Regions from separate parts of the Fictibacillus sp. EA-CB0309 genome, predicted to be linked through region 2. Evidence: riboswitches for the same ligand, from Rfam matches in the RefSeq annotation. Region 2 holds a riboswitch; each other region holds the start of a gene.
What was found. Region 2 has a riboswitch for cyclic di-GMP ahead of abbA (antirepressor AbbA). Riboswitches for the same ligand answer to the same signal wherever they lie in the genome.

Region 1 (5,006 bases), 1.4 Mb from region 2:
AGTGAATTTAGGATTTTCGTGAAGGAAGATAGGTTCTTCCAATTCCACACCTAGTTCTTTCGCTTGCTTAGTAAGAACTTGAATGGTCTTCTTTGTCATGTAGAACGTATCAAGCTCATGCAGAGCTGTTTCTTGTTGAACAGATTCATCTGTTGTAAGTGCAATGGTGACTTTTTTGCATGTGCCATTAAGCCTGCCACAACTTCAAGCTCTTGAGGCGTAAAAGAATGAAATCCATCTATGTAAATTTCGCTATTCTTAATACTCAAAGCGGTAGGCAGCTTCTCTTGAAGCAATCTTAAATAATCTTCAGAATCCAGATATTTCCCAGCGAGTGCTTGTTCGAGTGCACCTGAAATAATGCTGAGATCTGATAGTTTATCTTGAAGTACCTTCATATTATTCTCTTTTTGACCAAGCGAAAGCAGCGTTTCCGCATTCCACGTAAGGTCTTCTGAACTCACACAATAACGTTTCAGCTCTGTTGTCATCAACTCAAGCAGTTCGTAAAATCCGCTTTGTTCTGATGCTTTCCTGAAAATTTTCAGTTCTTCTTTTTTGTGTTCAACGATTTTCCGAAGCATCATTCTTATGCCTGTCGAGGTAATATGCATTCTTGTCATGCCCCCGGTCTCACCAAGAACACGCCAAGCTAGTCTTGAAAAACTAAACACTTGCGCACGCATCATTCCTGATAATCCGGGAGTCGATGCAAGCTTGTATTCTGATTGAAAGGTCATCTGATCTGGCACGAGATAGATGATCGGATTTCCGGATGGATTTTCTTTAAGTTTTCTTTGAATCTCCATAAAGACAGAGTGGGACTTTCCGCTGCCGGATCGTCCCAAGATATATTGCAAACTCATTATGTTCATCCCCTGTTCCGCGCATAAATTCTGTTTCTATTATCTCATAATCTAGTAAGACGGCAAAGGCAAGTATACTTAAAAACGAGCACATACAGCTGGTATTTAAAGGATAGCTCTTAATATAAAAAAAGGAAAACCGCTACATCATTAGCTGATTTTCCTCGATTTTGATCGTATCAAGTTTCAATGTGTTTCTTCCTGCTGACTTCGCTTCATATAATAGCATGTCCGCCCTTTGGATTATTTGAGCAGGTTTTTCGCCAGATGAATAAATGGCTATTCCGTAACTCAAAGTGATTGGTAACGGCTCGTTTTCAATTGTATATGGAAATCGCTTTAAATGACTGTTGACGGATTCAATCATCCTTTTCACTTCAGTTTCGCTAGCTGTATGTAGAATCCAAGCAAATTCTTCTCCGCCATACCGATAAGCTTCTCCGTCTTTTAAAGAGATATACCGTTTGAATGTTGATCCCACGAGTTTCAGTACTTCATCTCCAATTAAGTGTCCATGCTGATCGTTAAAATTTTTGAACCGGTCAATGTCACAAAGTACAAGAGTAAAGGGCTTATTTTGTTTTGTTTTTTCTAATACATCTTCTTGGAACTTTCTGTGGTTAAGCAACCCAGTTAAATAGTCTTGTTCAGATTGAAGCTGATACATGTTCTTCTCAAGATAGTGTTGTCTTTCTTTAGATGCGATGATACCTCCGTATAATGCGATCAGCCATAAAAAACAGCTCTTCATAAAAAAGTCAAAGGAAACCATAGTATCTTGATAGCCACCGTCTCTTATAAAAAAGAACAGTATGGCACTAAAACTTGCTAATCCTAACAAAAATGCACCTTTTAATCTCCAATAGAGGGCCGCATGGATAACAATCAAATAACCGACAGAAACAAACGGACTCTCTGCTCCTCCAGATAGCTGCATCAGCCAAACATAAGCAATATAGTCAAAAACGATGCCGCCCCTTGTAAAAAAGCGGTAGTACGCGGATTTTTCATGACACTTATGTAATACGATCTGCGTTGACGTCATGTATAGTATTCCAATCGCCAAAAGGATTGGGAACGTATCTGTTTCATAGTTCAATACATTTGAAATAGGAGTATAGTAAAAGATAGGGATGCAAAGAACTAAAAAGAACCACCGCAATAAAGAAGATATGTTTTCAGATCTGTGTTCAGTTATTACAAACAATTCTCTCATGTAGTCATCTTCCTTCGCGCTATGCTATATTAGGAAATTATAGCACACGGTTCCTGTATTTTACATAAATCAATTTTTCTCATTCCATCTTTACGTTTCACACGTTTTGACTTCTCGTTTGTTGGTATACATCCGTTCATCAGCCAGCTGAAGGTAATAATCAATGTTTTCACATGCATCGGAAAGAAGTTCTATCGCACCGTAAGCGAGTGAGATCGATTTGTTCCAACCCATCAATTGACTCTCCATTTTTTCCACAAGGATATATGCTTCCGCTTCTGTAATTCCCGGCAGAAGAAAGACAAATTCATCTCCTCCAAATCTGAATCCGGAAAACAGTTTTAAGCGTTTAGAAAGCTCAGCGATTTGCTGAAGAATTTCATCTCCTGCATGATGACCATACTCATCATTTATTAGTTTGAAATTATTAATATCAAACATAACAAGTGTTAGCGGCAGTTTAAGTTTGTGTGCTTTCTCCAGCTCTTTTTCTAAACAGTCATAGAAATAACGACGGTTATAAAGGTTGGTCAACGGATCACGGATACTAATTTCTTTTAAATCTTTAAATTGCTCTGCTGAAAAACCACTTAAGAATCCAGTAACGGATCGATGCGATATACGGTTCCACCTGTCCAGCATGAAAAGTTGAACAAAAAGCGATTCATTCTTCGTTTCTTTTTTACTTGCTGCAGCACAGATTCACTGATGCTGGTAGTAAAGCAAGCAAGAGACTGATGCGGAATTCGCTGATGTCTCAAAAAATGAATTCCAGACCGAAAAGCTTTTTGCTCAGCTTGCTTCAAGAATAATTCAAAACGTTCTTCCGGAAGAAAAACCGCATGAGTAATTCCCCGTAAAAACTTCACTAATATCTTTTCGTATTGCTCAACAAAACCGTTTAGAAACGTATGAAAGTCATCATGTTGTCTGAGATGCTCTTTGTGAGTATGTATCATGGTTGGAATAGACTTCATAAATCTTGTAAACAAGTTTCTTTTGAGTGTGCGCAAGTCTAGTTGGAAGTTTTCCATTTCTGCAACCCCTCAAATCCTGAAAAATTACATACAAAAAGCCATTACCCGAAAAGGGAATGGCTTTTATAATGTTTGATAAGCGTCGAATCTCTTTGTCAGTTTCGTTCCTAAGATGCTCAAGTATTTAAAATAAAATACTAGCCCTTATGAAACACACTTCCTCGATTCCTAGCTATCAAAACATTAATCCGCTTCCCTTTGGCAACCGGCTGCCATTGCATGTTTACCATACTTTAGGCCCATAGCTTTGCGTCCCAGCTTTTCAACTGGTTTGCCCTTAATAACAAAGGTTTCTATTGATTTATAGATATTATATCCTATATAGGTAATTTGTGCCAATGTTTTACATAGGTATATTATCCTATTATTAACCGTCTTTATTTTTGGATATTTTTAACTTTCTATAGTACCTATACCCTACGCGCACAAAATTTAAAACAAAATAAGGAATTTTTACAGGTAAATAGTAGAGAGTCTTTTTGTAAAAAGTAAAGTATGCTTTACGCAAGTCTTCCCACTTACGGCAATCTTCCCTTTTATAAAAATCAGATACATCCACAATAATTCCTCTATTACCCGAGATCATCACATTCTTTCCGTGTACATCACTAGGCTGTAATCCTTTTTCCCTTGCATATCTCAATGCATTATCAATGTCATAGATCACATGCTCAGGTATTTTGATTCCTTTATGCACACAGTCATAAAGCGTAATACCCTGGATTCGTTTTAAAATCAAGAACCTGCTTTCCGTATAATAACAAACAGAAAACCCGGGATGATCGCCTAATCGTTCGTATACTTTCTTCTCATCCAGCAGACCGTGTTCGTCCCTGCCATAAATTTTCACGACATAAGCAGGATATTCAGGATGAAAAAAACAGCCGCATAATTTCCGCAGCCTAGCATTTGCCAAGGATGCGGTGTATTTACCGGACATACTGGATCAAACGGACTTTGGCTTTCAATCATGATCTCTCTGTTCAATTGTCTGGCAAGCTGAATAAAGTGTTCCATTCGGTTCCTCAATTTCTAATGATTTACTATCATCATATGTTTCTGCATTCATTGTATACAGTTGGCATTAAAAAGGAAACCTGAATGCCTTCCTGACTTATTCCGCTGCCACGTGAAGATATGACAGCATAAGCGTTTCTGCTTTGTTTTTCAAATGAACGTTTGGGAACCGCATTATTTCACGATAGCCTCTAATGAAGATCTCATATTCAGTAATATCTGCTTCACGCCGTCCATCCATCACCTTTATTCTTCTTTTTCGCAGTTCAACTCTTACATCATATAAATCTTTACTAATTTGATTCATAATTTGTTCAATTAATGCGACGTATGGCTGTCTCAATTTAAATGGAGAGCCGTTAATAATTTGGAGGTCCCGATTAAACACTGAGAGTAAAATCGGATACATCACAAATTTCTCAATGAGCGAACGCTCTTCTTCGCTTCCATATTGCACGACTATTCCCCCAATCTTAAGAAGGCAAAAAACGAAATTGTACAGATAGAATATTCCTTAATTGAAAAGTCCGGATTTCTTTTCTAACTGAACAGTAGCCTTTAATCATGTCCCCATCGAAAGAGTATGGAATTACCAATCGATGAGAGATATCTCCTTTTCGCGAAAGATAAATCATCTCAACCGCAGCTCTTTCTTGGATGCATCTCATTAACATGTTAGTCATGAAGCAACCTCCTTTTTTATTTATTATATGCGAACAAACGTTCTTTTAATACAAGAAAAAAATACCTATCTAAATAAGATAGGTATTCTTGATATCTACTTGGTTTGGAGACCAATTCCCATCGCCTCTAGTTCTTGATACAAATTACCCGCAATGGAAAATCCTTCAAAACTGATTCCCAGGGAAA
Region 2 (5,006 bases):
GCTCGTGATCAAGAAGTTAGTGCATAATTGATGGATTAGAAAGCTGCAGAGAAATTCTCTGCAGCTTTTTTTATATGCCGATATCCCTAGTTTAGTAAATATGAGTAAATAAATGTAAGCAAAGATAAAAAAACATGTTAAAATAGAAAGATACATAATGATACTTCGGAGTGATCTTCTTGGAAAAATGGCTAGAGATATTTATGCTTACTGGTAAGGTCATATGGGTACAAATTCAGACTGTTATCAATCCTCTTATTGAATTAATTCAAAGTGGAATGAATAACTTTTGGTTTGTTTTTGTTCTCACTATTGTCGCAGGAGCTGCGCTATTAAGCATTATTATTAATGGAATCACCTTTTATCAGGCACATAATTTTATACATCGAAAAATGGTTGTTGAATCATCTCAAGATATTGAATTTACCTTATTCTTAAAATCGCTTTGGCAGAGTGATCGATCTAAGGGTTTGATACCTAACGCAAAGTCAGCCAAAAGCCGATATCTTCAATTCAATACGCAAGAACGTTTCTATGTTCAAACCTATCTGCAGCAACGTTTGAAATTTTTACGTACAAACCAGCCTTTGTTTATATTGGCGGCCTTATTTTTAGGTTTAATCTCAAGTATTGCTGTTGACGTCCTGCCCATTGAGGCTGTCCAGCTCACTGCTGAAAATGTATTAAAAACAACTTTGTTTGTACTTGTTTGGCTTTTCATCATGCAAACTAAATATGTATCAATAAAGAAACAGACCTACTACCACCTAGCTTGGATGCAAGAAACGAACAGATCGGTAAACGTTGATTACATGCAGGATGAAGATGCTGCAGTATCGATAGAAAAAGAAAATAACCCTGCGTATTAACGGGATACGTAAGGGTTATTTTTTATCCAAAATCGATAGGGATAATGAATCGCTTCTTCTGCATAATGAATACCAATTCGAGGACCTGCGATTATTTGTTCTTCTTTTACTTCAAATCCTTCTTCAATTCTTATGTTGCTTTCATTTAGTTTTTTTCCATTATCAGATAAAGTAAATGCCATACTTTTAGAAAGCTTGCCAGGCCCGTTTGTTAGCTGAAGATCACTTTTAATTTTTGCTCTTCTTTCCCTCATTATCTCCATCCCCTTTACCGGCTGAAGCGCTCTTATTAATATCGCTTCAGGCTTATTAAATGGCCCTGAAACGATATTAAAGCATATGTGCATTCCATAAATAAAATAGGTATAAATCGTACCTGCCTCATGAAACATAACTTCTGTTCTCGGTGTTCTCCGATTTCCATATGAGTGAGCTGCTCGGTCTTCTGGCCCTAAATATGCCTCTGTTTCAACAATATAACCTGATACTAAACCATCTTTACTTTCATGGATAAGTTCCATGCCTAAAAGTTTTTTGAAAGATCAAGTGTAGGTAAACAAAATAAGTCCATTTTATTCTCCTCATATGTATGACTTTTGCTTTATGTAAGTACAATAACAATAGGATTTGTAGTATTATGTTTCCTTTTGTCGAAGTTTTACAAACGTTAAAAAAAGGAAATAAGGCATGTAACAAGAAGTTTTTATAAAGCAAATAAATAGGAGGCGTTTAATGTGGATGGTTGGGTAAATCAAACAGGGATCTATGAGAATCTCTCCAAAAGACGCTGGGAATATTGGGAAGTAAGTCAACAAGGCATTAAAACGATGGTTTCCTGGTTGTGCTGGAATGCGCCTAATTCTGTTTATGAACAATGGAGTAAATCTGTCTTGCATTAAACGCAGTTCTCGTTAAAGTTCCTTTCTTTTGAGGAACTTTTTTATTTGTCTATATGGCTTGAATCTTCTTTTATTTGGTTAAAATGATTAACAGCTAACAAAAAGGAGAAGATTTAAATGAATCATAATAAAGGTCAGCTGCGCAGAGCCGTGGAAGGACGTAAACAGCGATTGATTCAGCATCTAATTCATAAAGGTTTTTATGGATACGAAGATCACAGACATTTAACTGAGTTTACACTAAGTGAACTAGAGTTGGAATGGAAGAATGCTCAATACATTGATCAAGAAAATCATATTAGCTGATTTTTTAAAATAGTAAAAAAATAACCAGCTTTAACAGCTTATTTCTGGTATAATATCCCTATGAGTGGGAAAAACGTCTCGTCTTTACGACAAAATACGAGATGAAATGCCATAAATCGTTTGATAAAGGCAAACTCGCTGAAAAGTGAGGACGCAAAGCTATAGGGGCTTCATTCTAGAAATATGCCAGCCAGCTACCTTACGAAACTTATCCTTCGATTTATGAAATCTGATATTAGGGGGATATCAATGGATAATCACTTGTTATTAGTTTCATGGTCTGCCATTGGTTTTTATTTAGCTATCATTTTTTGTATATGCCTATTATTATTTTTTACTGGAAATATGCTGAAAAAAGATTCTCGAATCCTAGATATATTTACAAATATCCTAATCATATTAGGTGCAATTGCCTGGGTTGTCATTACGAGTTAGCTAGACCATAATAAAATTTCCAAATTTTTAGTAAGGATACGCATGAAAGCCTCACGATATAATGGTTGTATACAGGAGAGGGGCTTATCAATGAATGGAAAAGTAAAATTGAACCTTACCGACGAGGATAAAGAACTATTAGTCGAGGCATTGCTTAGTCAGGGATATGCTTATGAGGTTGTAGATTCAGAATTGAAAGACCTGGAATATGAGTTAAAGCCAGAATACGAATCAAAAGTACGAAAATTAAACAGTTTGTTAAAAAAATTACATAATTAACAATTCAAGTAGATAAAACAGAATCCGAGACAGCGGATGTCGTTCTATCAAATAAATATGCTTAACAGTCCAAAAAATAAAGCAAAAGGCCCTTCTATAAAGGTCTTTTGCTTTTTTATCTTAAGTATCAAGTAAGCCTTTTCTTCTAGCTTCCATACGCCATTCTGCTTCTTTTACAACTCTTCTAGGAAGTTTACCTCTGTTTTTTAAGAACGACCAGTACGTTAAGTATTGTTTTGGTCTAGATACGGGTGAGACATTCCTTGCATACTCCCACCAAGAGATTTCATTTGCTTCCAAGCGTATTAAAAAAAGATCGTCGCCTTTTACCATAAAACTCACTCCTGTCTTGCCTTTCGTTACCAATTAGTATGGACTCATTTCAATAAAATAATCGAAAAATATCATGGCACTTTATTTTATGCATGCTGTTTCATTCTGTTTAGGACAAAAAGTAATTTTTTAGTCAGGCAGGAAATAAGTTATGAAGCTTGAATCTTTAAGATACACAAAAGGAAGGTCGTGCAAGAAAATAGGGGGTGGTCCTGTTGGAGCAAGTACTCATGTTTTCATCACTATTAGCTCCTTTAGTGACAGCGATGATGGAGCTCTTAAAACGTACTTTCCCGATTCCGAAAAAATATATACCGATTTGCAGTTTTTTTGTTGGGTTATTTATCGGTTTACTAGCTTCCCTTTTACTAGTATGAATACAGAACTAAGGTTGTGGTCTGGAGGAATTGCAGGCTTGGCAGCAACTGGATTGTATGAAATCGGTAAGAAAAGCAAAAAATCAAGAAGAACCTGTTAGAAGTATAAAATATAGGTGTGCCTTTAGGATTTCAAAATGCTTTATGCTAAAGGATTGTTTCTTTTGAATTTTTTATTCTCTTCATTTGCAAGTTGATTGGAGCGTAAGGATGCGAGACTCCTACGGGACGAGCGAGCAGGTGGAGACTCCTAATGGCACAAAGCGGCTCACCGTACGCCCCGTGGAAAGCGAGCAGCCTGGAGTGGAAATCAACTACTTTCAGGACTAACAGTGTTGTATGTCCTTTATAAAAAAGGTTTAAAAATACGAATACAGTGAATAGATTATAGTAAGAAAACAATGTCAGGCGGTGAATTATCGTGAAAGCTTTTCTAGCCCTTTGTTTTGCTGTTATGCTATCATTTCTATTTGTCCCTAACATTACAGAGAACGTACAAGAGAAATCCGGTGCTCCGGATGAAATAATCAACCAACCAGTTAAGGCTGAGGCTAACAATAAAAGTAGTAATAGTCAACAGATTCCAGCCTTTACGGAGGATGTTGCGAAGAAAAGAGCAAGTCTTTTTATAGAAGCTCTAAAACAGGAAACAGATGAAAACTATAGAGTTTTAAATTATTCCACAAAAGAAGAATATATGACCTACCTTATGAATTTTGTGTCAAAAGACATAGCTGCTTATTATACGGATGGTTTATTTGAGGAGAGAGAAAGTTCATTGTACATTATTCCCACAGAGCTTCCACCATGGCTTGAGGAAAATGAACCTGTTAACATAAAACAGCTCTCTGATACTTCTTATCGAGTCTATCAGAAGAATACATCAGATCTCTATGGTACATATGAGATAACATTAGGATATGAATATTTGGATGGACATTGGATCATTACATTTGCATCTGTTGATTGAACATGGGGTATCCCTTCCCATGTTTTTTCACGATTAAAACAAATGGACTTTAAATGTTGTGAACTTTACAATAAAGGAAACAGTCGAGATGGAGTAGTGTGATGGATATAATAACGTTCAAAGATTTTTATAACAACACTGTACAATTGTCGTTCTCAGACCACCTCTTTTCGGAAACTCCAAAACACGTGTGGTGTTTGTGTAAGTTTAAAGATCAATGGTTGTTAACAGAGCATCCGAGGCGGGGTATTGAATTTCCGGGTGGAAAAGTAGAGCCTGGTGAGACCGCAGATGAAGCGGCGGTTCGTGAAGTGTTTGAAGAAACCGGTGGAAGAGTTTCAGATCTTAGATATATCGGCCAATATTACGTGGATGGAAAAGGCGGAAAAATTATTAAGAATATATATGTTGCGACAGTAGATAAAATTCTTCTGAAGAACCGATATTTCGAAACGAATGGACCTGTTTTAATGAGCGAGTTGCCTGAAGATGTATCTACGAATAAATCGTTTAGTTTTATGATGAAAGACCAGGTTCT
Region 3 (5,006 bases), 690 kb from region 2:
TGGCGACAGCATTACCGCTTCAAATAAAAACACAGATACTGAACGACTCGGAAATGGATATGTTCGAATGATTAAAGAAGCCCTTCCAAAGGACGTAAATGTTATCAATAAAGGTATAAACGGACATCGTGTTACTGATCTTGCTTTTCGTTGGCAGCGGGATGTTCTTGATTTGGAGCCTGACCTTTTATCGGTTTCGATCGGGATCAACGATGTTTGGAGACAGCTTGATAGTCCCGGTATCGCACAAGTCGATGTATTGAAATTTGAAGAGGTGTACCGTGAGCTATTATCGCAAGTTCCTTCTGCTACCAAACTCGTACTCATGGAACCCACGATCATAAAAGAAAACCCGCAATCTCAAGGAAATCAGATGCTCATTTCGTATGTAGAAGTGGTTCGAAAACTAGCAGTGGAATTTGATGCCGTGCTTGTTCCAACGCACGATGTCTTCATCAATCATCTTACAAAAAAGCCCGATGTTTCCGTAACAACAGACGGCGTACATATGAGGAAAAAAGGCAATGAACTACTAGCAAAATGCTGGCTAGAAGCAACAGAGTCACTCATCAACGAATAAAAATGAACCGAGGTTATGGATATGGCAAACTCGATACTCGCTTTTTTGAAGAAAAACATAGAGAAGTTCTGGACGCATTCTATCTGCCTGAAGATCAGGAGAAGTTTACGGCAATGCCAAGTGACGCTTTACAAAAGTGTGAAGAAGATCAGGAAAGGAATCCAGTTGTAATTGAAGCATTCGGCAAAACAGTCGGCTTTTTCGTTTTACATACGGGCGAGAACATTCGAGATTTTACCGCAAACCCAAATGCAATGGTGATTCGCGCGTTATCCATCAATCACCCTGAGCAAGGAAAAGGGTATGCGAAGGATGCGATGCTGCAGCTACCTAAGTTCGTCGCAGCGAACTTTCCTGAGGTGGACGAACTCATCCTAGCGGTGAACTTTAAGAATGAACCGGCTAAAAAGCTCTACGAAAAAGCAGGATTTGTAGATCGCGGTCAAGTCAAACAGGGTCCTGTGGGTCCTCAATATGTGCTCCATTATGATCTATAATTATTAAGCTAATATAAAGGTGATTTTAGAATTGTAAAGTGTTGGTTATGACTTGGTAAATTGCGTCTTTTCGGGTTTTTTTCATGATATATTCTGAACAGGGACAAAGAAATCCCATACTCATGCAAAAAATCAAAATGAATATCCGAAGGGAGCAATTTTGAAATGAGCAAAACGTTTATGGCTAAAATCGGAGCATCTCTTTTGGCAATTTTCTTGATCACTGCATGTAACAACGCGGAAGACACGAACACTGAGGAACAAACAAACACAGAAGAAACTGACACACAAGACGAAGAAACTTCTACAGATGAGGAATCAACGGAAGAGTCAGCTGAATAAGATAGAGTATGTGCCGGGCCTCTACCTACCAGAGAGGACCCGGTTTTTATTTTTTGGGTAACTGAGGTTGCTGTAATGGAATCTTGTGTTATTGAAACTCTAACGTGTGTTTACGTAAAAAAACCTGCCGAACATTTCGGCAGGGAGTATTATTATTCTTTATTTTTACCTTTATCCTCTTTATCCTTTTCTTTTTCACTTTCTTCACGGTCATTTTTACGGTCATCATTGCCTTTTTCTTCTTTATGATTATCTTTTTTTCCGCGATCTTCATTCTTAGCTTCTTCTTTTTTAGGTTGCTCTTTCTTTGGTTCTTCTTTCTTTGGCTGTTCCTTTAAAGGAGGAGTCTCTTTCTTCACATTATCTTTTTTAGGTTGTTCTTTCGCTGGCTTAGTCTGTTCTTTCTTCGGCTGTTCTTTTTTTGGTGCGGGAACAACAGGCGGCTGCTTAGTTTGCTTTTCTTTTACAGGTACGGCAGTTACTGAGGGATGGTCTTCAACAGCTTCTGTTGTGTCATCAGCCGGTCCATCCACTACAGGATCTGCCGCGACAGGCTCCTCAGCTTCTTGCTCTTCCGTTTCAGTTGAAGGATCTTCATCCTCAGTGGACTCATCCTCCTCTTGTTTCTGTTTCTTCTCAAGTTTTGCTATTTTCTTTTCAAGCTTTCCAAACGCTTTTGCAATATTTTTCGAAAGTGCTTCTTGCGCTTTTGGATTATCAATCTTTTCAAGAGCTGTCATTAACGCAACGATGTTTTGGAATAACTTTTTCTCAAGCTCAGTAGCAGTGTCTTCTTCCTCTGCAGCTTCTTCCTCACCGGTTGTTACGTCTTCTGTTCCTTCTTCATCAGAGTCCTCGGCTGGTACCTCTCCGGTAATTTCCTCAGCTGTATCTTCTTCAGAAGCTCCTTCCTCTATTTCAACAGCTTTTGCTTGCTGAGCAATCGCTTCTTCTAAAAGCTTTGTTGCGCCTTCAACATCCCCTTCTTGTAAAAGGACATTTGCCTCCTTAATACGTTCAGCAGCAAAATCAGCTAAAAGTCTTGCTTCTTTATAGTCATCTGTCGTTACAGCAAGCTGCATTTTCTCCATCATGATTTTTATAAAATAAAAGAAATTTCCAGGTACTAGTTCTGGTGCTTCTTCTTGCGTAGGCACTTCTCTGTCACCGAATCGTCTGATGCACTTTCATCTGTCGTTTCTGGTGGTGTCGTCTCAGTTACTTCCTCTGTCTGCGTGTCATCAGCGGGCTCCTCCACAGGTGTTCCAGCTCCCGTGTTTGCAAAAACGGACGGGCCAAACCCAGTTGTTGCAAGTCCTAACGCTAAAAATGAACTTAAAATCTTCTTCACTTTCATTCTCCCTTTCTTATTTAAAGAATTGGAAAACAATAAAAAGACACACTCATGCCGTTTGGCGGAGTGTGCTCCGAAAAACGGCAGCTGGCTGGCATTACACGATGTGTGTAGAAGCCCCTTTAGCTTTGCGTCGCTATGTTTCCATAGGTTTGCCTTTTTCCTTTTATGTTTCCGGTATTCGTAATGCATGCTTTATATCGGCTAGAAGAGTGAGTTATAAAGATTCTATTGGGAAATAAGAAAAAATACCTATTTATAAACAGTTTTATCAGCCGAATGACTTATTTTCCAATAAAAGAAAACATGACATAATAAAGGAAATGAAAGCGTTGTCTTAAACATATTTGTGCAAACGCTTTCACTAATTTGCACACCATTAAAAGGGGGAAATGAAGTGAGGAAAACGAAATCACGCTATGCGGTTTCATGGCTATTACTTTTTACAATGATTTTGCAAACGTTTGCATCTACATTGCTTATACAACCAGCTTCAACAAAAGCGCAAGAGCGCACAGTTACACTTGTTGGAGATCTTCAAAATGAACTAGGAGGAGCAGCTGACTGGAACCCAGCAGACACAGCCACGAAAATGGAACTTCAACCAAACGGAAAGTACAAGCTCACTGGAAAACTTCCTGCTGGTAACTATGAGTACAAAATTGCGATCAACGGCTCATGGGACGAGAACTATGGAGTCGACGGAAAACAGGGCGGCGACAACTACAAACTGACTGTCGACGCTGAAAAAGAATTCACGTTTGTGTACGATGACACGACGCACAAAGTTACGATTCCAGAACCACTTCCGGCCGAACAAACACCACGAATCGTTGGTGACATTCAGCCTGATATTGGTGCGGGTGGCGAGTGGGCGCCTGGAGAATCAACAGCCCTTTTACAAGACGAAGACGGTGACAACATCTACACGTTCACTGCACAAGTACCAAAAGGGAAGCATGCTTTTAAGATCGTGCTCGGTAACAACTGGGACGCAGCTGCATACCCAGCGAGCGACTTCAAACTGAACGTTATTAAAGACGCTGAAATCACGTTCTTTTACAACCACGACACAAAAGAAGTGTACACAAACTATGACGCTGGATTGCCGGATGGCAGCGTGAACGCGGGCAAGCTTTTCCATGACACTTGGAACGAAGCATTCCGTGCGCCGTTTGGAGCGATCAAAGCAGGACAAGACGTAACACTGCGCCTTCAAACGAAAAAAGGCGACCTGACTGGAGCAAAACTTTACCTTCGCAACTATAACTCTGGCTCTACGACTGTAAAAGATATGGAGAATGCGGGCTGGACAACTGTTAATGGTGAAGAGATCGAGCTTTGGGAAGCGACTGTAACTCCTGAGGAAAAAGGCGTTTACGGATACAAATTTACTGCGCGCGATGGAGATGCGGTAAAAGAGTACGGTGAAGATACAGGAGAAGGCGGAAAAGGAGCAGCATCTGATACGAACGCTGGACTTTTCCAAATGACCGTTTACGATCCGTCTTATAAAACACCTGACTGGATGAAAGAATCTGTCGTTTATCAGATTTTCCCGGACCGTTTTTATAACGGAAACAAGAAAAATGATACAGCCAAAACAACAGCACGTGGAACAGAACCGATCGAGCACCAAGATTGGAGTGAGCTGCCAGATAACCCGCGCCAAGCTGAAACAGAAGGGTACACAGGCGACGAAATCTGGTCGAACGATTTCTTTGGCGGTGACATTGCCGGCATTCAGAAGAAACTAGACTACATCGAGTCACTTGGCGTAAATACGCTTTACCTAAACCCGGTCGCACATGCTGCATCCAACCACAAATACGATGCGACTGACTACAAAGCGATGGACCCGATGTTTGGAACACCTGAAGAATTTAAAGCCTTCACAAAAGAATTGAAAAAACGCAAGATGCATTTGATTCTAGATGGCGTGTTCAACCATGTTGGAGACGACTCGATCTATTTTGACCGATACGGTAAATACGACACGGTCGGTGCTTACGAATATTGGGCAAGCATCTATGATCTGATGAGCACCCAAGGCTTAACAGAAGAAGAAGCGAAAAAACAAACGGAAGCGAAATTCACTGAAGAAGGCCAAAAGTTCAGCACATATGGCTTCCACAACTGGTTTAACATCGAGAACGAAAAAGTGAACGGTGTGTACAAATACCAAGCATGGTGGGGCTTTGACTCACTACCTGAGATCAAATCAATTCCAGGT
Region 4 (5,006 bases), 620 kb from region 2:
CTCAATTGATCTCCCTTTTTTGGAGGATAAGGCAGTCTAGGTGAAACAAATAATATCTTCAAGAAATCACCTACCGTCGTTTTTTATACTAGTCGTTTTGTTCATTAAAAAGAACATTTTTTATGATTATAGAATGGACTGAACTTAAATGCAAGGTTTTTGAACACGTTTCTATTCATTTTTAAGAACATACTCTATCTTTTCACTTAAGGGGTTTAACAAACAGTAAGAGAAACTGCTATAAGAGACAACTGGTGTTTCGTGTTTTCATATTGGACTATAAAGAACAAACCTTCTGCTCAGGAAAAATATAATGCTTTAAAAGAATTTTAGAGTTCAACAACTGAAAAAGAATCATCTGGTACAGTTGAAATTAAAAGAATTCTATCGAAAACAAGTTTATCATTTTCTATATTATGGAATATTACTTGTGATTTAGTAGATTTTATCGTGAAAAATGAAAGGAGATGTAAATTGGACTTTCAAACAGGGTATACAGATTCTAAATCATTAACGAGTAATGTAGGGGTAAGTGAGGAGCTTGAAGAATTTGTAGGGGAAAAGAAAAAGGAATTTTACTTGAAAAAATGGCAAAAAGACAACAGCTGGAACTGGGCTGCTTTTTTCCTCACATTTTTATGGCTCGGCTACAGAAAGATGTTTAAGCCCATACTTTTTATTATTTTAGCTTTTCTAGCAATTGATATTATCGTTTTATTACTCGGTATAGAAGGCTCTACGATCGACAGATCATTAGGATTCGCATTATCAGGCTCATTAGGAGTTGGTGGCAATCTCCTTTATAAAAGACATGCCCAAAAACAAATAAACGAGATTAATCAACTGTCTTTAGGAGAAAAAGAAAAAATGCACGAAATTCGCAAACGTGGAGGAACAAGCCGTATGGGTGTGTTTTTAGCATTCCTAATGTTTATTGGGTATATCGCAATTGTTACTCTTATGACCAGTTTTTCATAACTAAAAAAAGAGATAACCCCATGTTTTTGGCGTTATCTCTTTCACTACTTAAGAGAATATTATCTCTGTTTTATTGATGATCTGATCCAGGTTGCTTTTTAATAATGCAGCCTTTTTGATGATTCCCTCTTCAAACTGTTCAATCGTTGTTTGATCTCCGTTACTTTTTACTGGCTCTACATTAATAATTTCTTCTAACTGCATGCGATCTGAGCACTCTTCTGCCTTACGTTCTAACCTTCTCATGAATACAAACGTATCCATATCCCGATAATTCAGTTCTATTTCAATTTCAAGTTGGTCATTGGCATATAAGAAGGTTGTCTTCCAACTCCCATCTGTATCGACCGGTTCAGAAAATCCATAATCACGTATTAAGTAGTCAAAACTTTCTTCGGTAATGGATGAGAATAAATTCATGGTAACACCTCCGTTTAGTATTTAATTATTTATTGTTTCTATTGATATTTCGTCTAGTTTACATGTTTTATTTACATAAAGATATTACTTATACTTTCGCCCTGTTTGTGTGTACTCCTCTTTTTCCTTTGCTTTTGTGATTTGCTAGTTTCTTCACAAGGGGTCTGACCCCATACAAATACAAATTCATTAATTTTGTTCACCTCAGAAATACAATATAAAAATCCCCCAAATCCACGTTTATAAACAGTGGATTTGGGGGATTCAGTTGTAAAGAACCTTTACTTAATTGTGCTAATCGCTTCTTTTGTAGTTAATGCTTTTTGATATTCAGCTTTTAGTTCATCAACAACTTCTTTTATTGTAGAAATTTTCTTAACGCTTCCTACTCCCTGTCCAGCCGACCAGATATCTTTCCATGCTTTTGCTTTAGACTCTGAGAATGAAAGGTCTACAGAATCCTTTTTCATCAAGTTTTCTATATCAAATCCTGCTTTTTGTAATGATGGGAGCAGGTAATTACCTTTTATTCCGCTTATCGCGTCTGTATAAACAAGATCCTCAATTGTTGAGTCAATTAACATCTGACGGTACTCTTCACTGGCGGATGATTCTTGTGTCGCAATAAAACGGGTGCCCATATATACGAGATCCGCTCCAAGAATTTTCCCTGCAAGTATCTCTTCACCAGTAGAAATGGCTCCTGCTAGAATCGTTATACCATCCCAGAATTCTTTTACGGCTTTTAAGAATGCAAACGGATTTAATGTACCACCATGGCCTCCAGCACCGCTACAGACTAAGATCAACCCGTCGATGCCTGTTTTTGCTGCTTTTCGAGCGTGATCTAGGGAGATTACGTCTGAAAACACAAGACCACCATATTCGTGAACAATTTTAGCTACATCACTCGGATTCCCTAATGACGTAATAACGACAGGTGGCTCATACTTTTTAATGAGCTCTAAGTCTTCTTCAAATCGTTTATTGGTACGGTGAACGATTAAGTTTACTCCCCAAGGTGCTATTTTAGCAGTTGGATTTTCTGTTTGTGATTTGTGGAGTTCTTCTGAAATATGCTTCATCCAGTTTTCTAATAGCTCAGAGGTACGTGCATTTAATAATGGAAACGTGCCTATAATTCCGTTCTTACAGCTTTCAATAACCATATCAGGACTTGAAACTAAAAACATTGGGGCGTTGATCACAGGTAAACATAGGTGATTCGACAAACTTAGTGGTAATTTATTAGACAAACTTCTTCATCCTTTCAAAAAAATTTATTGTTAGCAGTTTTTTTATATGTAAAACTTCCACATATCCCTTTCCAATCCTCTAAAACATTTTTGTAGGGGTAGAAATGCTTTTCTAATATTACATTTTTATTACAGTCATTTTCTGACAACATTTTCTTATTGGCTTGTATATAATCAATTAGTGTTAGGGACTTATACCTAATGATCCTTCAGTCAAGGGCAAACATATTCGAAAGAAATGGGCGCAAAGCCACGGATCTAAAGCTATTTAGCTATGATCGCCGGGTTACCTGGACAATACATACTTTCTGGAGGGATTTTTTAGTGGAGAATACTTTAGCGTTAGATCACGAGTGGATTGAATTAATGAAAGAAGCGAGAGATCAGGGTTTCACTAAAGAAGAAATTATGAGTTTTTTAAAGAATCCCCAATTAGCTTTGGATGAATATCAGTTACAAGGAAATTAAGTAGTAAACAGGTCACAGAATTTATTTACTTCCCTAATGTAGAAAGATATAATAAAGGCAAATTACTACTTAAATGGGGATTGCAAATGATGATTGGTGAACGCGTAAAAAAATACCGCACTGAAAAAGGGCTCTCCATTACAGCTTTAGCTGATAAAGCGGGGTAGCAAAATCATATATAAGTGCACTTGAACGAAATATTCAACAAAATCCTTCTATTCAGCTCCTGGAAAAGATTGCAGATGTTTTGAATATTTCAGTTGACCACTTGATAAAACCTGAAGTTGACACTAAAAACTTAGACCAAGAATGGGCGGATCTTGTAAAAGAAGCCATGGGATCTGGTGTAAGCAAAGAGCAGTTTAAAGAGTTCTTAGAATTTAATAAATGGAAAAACAAGCAAAACTAACCACCCGAGATGATCGGGTGGTTTTTACGTGTATTAATGTATTTAATCGGTTGTCTTCGTAGGATGGACAAAAGAGAGATTTGTCTTTGTTTGGGGTCAGACCCCTTTGTCGAAAAATATATGTTTCATGATTATTTAAATAGGGTAAATGAATTGGGTGTCTATTATTTTTTAGCCTATGGAGGATTTGTCTATGAATCATACGCCGAATGAATTATTAGAATCTCAAACAAGTATTGATGTTAATGGTTCATCTTTTCATTGGGACACAGCAAAAGGTATCTTTCAATTTGAAGGCGCAGACGTCATGATGTTTTGGACCGATTCAGCGTTTAAGGTATTTCTGGATTCAATTGAAGAGATTACAGGAGAAGGAACGGCTGACCTTGTTTTTGAAACGGCTGGATATCGTACAGGACTCGTCGTAAGCGATTTTTATAAAAACTCAATCGGTAACATAGAACAGTCTATTGAAGCTCTACCGAACATATATGCAAATGCTGGTTGGGGAAAAACGTTTATTGATGTAGATCTGGAAAAGAAAGAAGCTGTTATTACCATCTCTAATGGTTGGGAAACAAAAGTGAAGAAGGCGCAAAACAGCAATCGGATGGGCCGCTTCTTACCTGGACATTGGGCTGGTGTATTTACAGGTCTGTTAGATACAAACATGTGGTTCGAAGTGATCGAGCATGATCTTCCCTCTGATTTTCTAAAAATGCGAATTACAGAGTCAACTATTACGCCAAAAGATAATATTCGCGAACTCGTTCAGCGTGAAGAACAAAATGAAATTGTAAAACTCGAGGCGATGGTTGAAAATCGCACACGAGAGTTAACTGATCTAATCCGCGAGATTTCTTCGCCTATTATTCCAGTAACCGATAACATTGTGGTAATTCCTCTGATCGGTAAATATAATGAATTGCGTTCCAAAGATATGCTTGAACATACTCTTACTTCTCTACCGCAGCATCGTGCTAAATTTGTGATTCTGGATTTAACCGGTATAAAATCGATAGATTCAGAGATGGTGGATATGCTGAATAAGCTCGTATCCTCTGCCCGATTGTTCGGTATGGAGACGTTGTTAGTGGGTATCTCACCAGAGTTGAGTATAGAAGTAACAAAACATCAATACTCCATTGGAGAAAGTACATATTTCAGAAACCTGAAACACGCCATTCATTTTGCATTTGCAAAAGAAGGAATGTTTATCCAATATCCCAACACCCCATAAATATAGGTAAAGCCACGCCGTGATTGCTACGGCGTGGCTTTTTTTGTGGTTTTTTTGGTGATAGCTCTGTGTATTTGTGGAAAGAACATAATTGAAGTTTTTGTATTTGTTTGGGGCCAGACCCCAATTTCTTTCAAACCCCAACATTCGTCTAAGCAACTTGTCTTCACGTACATATGATATACAGAAACCGAAGCCAAAATGGAAATCGGTATCAATTTGCGAGGTGAATTTT

Region 1: it holds a riboswitch for cyclic di-GMP, as region 2 does, so the genes downstream of both, ACEWFH_RS14770 (hypothetical protein) here and abbA (antirepressor AbbA) in region 2, are expected to answer to the same signal.
Region 3: it holds a riboswitch for cyclic di-GMP, as region 2 does, so the genes downstream of both, ACEWFH_RS03355 (hypothetical protein) here and abbA (antirepressor AbbA) in region 2, are expected to answer to the same signal.
Region 4: it holds a riboswitch for cyclic di-GMP, as region 2 does, so the genes downstream of both, ACEWFH_RS03735 (anti-repressor SinI family protein) here and abbA (antirepressor AbbA) in region 2, are expected to answer to the same signal.

The regions. Positions count from the first base shown of each region.
Region 1 is NZ_CP169271.1:2,652,243-2,657,248, forward strand. It holds partial or broken gene addB (helicase-exonuclease AddAB subunit AddB) at 1-866, opposite strand, end outside; gene ACEWFH_RS14760 (GGDEF domain-containing protein) at 1,009-2,082, opposite strand; gene ACEWFH_RS14765 (GGDEF domain-containing protein) at 2,173-2,724, opposite strand; gene ACEWFH_RS14770 (hypothetical protein) at 2,673-3,116, opposite strand; cyclic di-GMP riboswitch class I at 3,317-3,405, opposite strand; partial or broken gene ACEWFH_RS14775 (protein kinase family protein) at 3,487-4,136, opposite strand; gene ACEWFH_RS14780 (YhjD family protein) at 4,234-4,593, opposite strand; gene ACEWFH_RS14785 (WYL domain-containing protein) at 4,610-4,819, opposite strand; gene ACEWFH_RS14790 (STAS domain-containing protein) at 4,915-5,006, opposite strand, start outside.
Region 2 is NZ_CP169271.1:1,263,327-1,268,332, forward strand. It holds gene ACEWFH_RS06985 (dicarboxylate/amino acid:cation symporter) at 1-27, shown strand, start outside; gene ACEWFH_RS06990 (hypothetical protein) at 180-869, shown strand; partial or broken gene ACEWFH_RS06995 (DNA-3-methyladenine glycosylase) at 866-1,440, opposite strand; gene ACEWFH_RS07000 (hypothetical protein) at 1,604-1,768, shown strand; gene ACEWFH_RS07005 (Fur-regulated basic protein FbpA) at 1,886-2,074, shown strand; cyclic di-GMP riboswitch class I at 2,193-2,276, shown strand; gene abbA (antirepressor AbbA) at 2,600-2,788, shown strand; gene ACEWFH_RS07015 (hypothetical protein) at 2,909-3,121, opposite strand; gene ACEWFH_RS07020 (hypothetical protein) at 3,337-3,498, shown strand; gene ACEWFH_RS07025 (hypothetical protein) at 3,920-4,468, shown strand; gene ytkD (RNA deprotection pyrophosphohydrolase) at 4,570-5,006, shown strand, end outside.
Region 3 is NZ_CP169271.1:575,921-580,926, forward strand. It holds gene ACEWFH_RS03335 (SGNH/GDSL hydrolase family protein) at 1-580, shown strand, start outside; gene ACEWFH_RS03340 (GNAT family N-acetyltransferase) at 583-1,077, shown strand; gene ACEWFH_RS03345 (hypothetical protein) at 1,243-1,419, shown strand; gene ACEWFH_RS03350 (DUF5667 domain-containing protein) at 1,572-2,576, opposite strand; gene ACEWFH_RS03355 (hypothetical protein) at 2,546-2,770, opposite strand; cyclic di-GMP riboswitch class I at 2,853-2,940, opposite strand; gene ACEWFH_RS03360 (alpha-amylase family glycosyl hydrolase) at 3,171-5,006, shown strand, end outside.
Region 4 is NZ_CP169271.1:643,637-648,642, reverse strand. It holds gene ACEWFH_RS03755 (glycosyltransferase) at 1-62, opposite strand, end outside; gene ACEWFH_RS03750 (DUF2628 domain-containing protein) at 475-978, shown strand; gene ACEWFH_RS03745 (hypothetical protein) at 1,027-1,398, opposite strand; gene ACEWFH_RS03740 (NAD(P)H-dependent flavin oxidoreductase) at 1,680-2,654, opposite strand; cyclic di-GMP riboswitch class I at 2,863-2,948, shown strand; gene ACEWFH_RS03735 (anti-repressor SinI family protein) at 2,979-3,122, shown strand; partial or broken gene ACEWFH_RS03730 (helix-turn-helix domain-containing protein) at 3,212-3,531, shown strand; gene ACEWFH_RS03725 (STAS domain-containing protein) at 3,725-4,771, shown strand.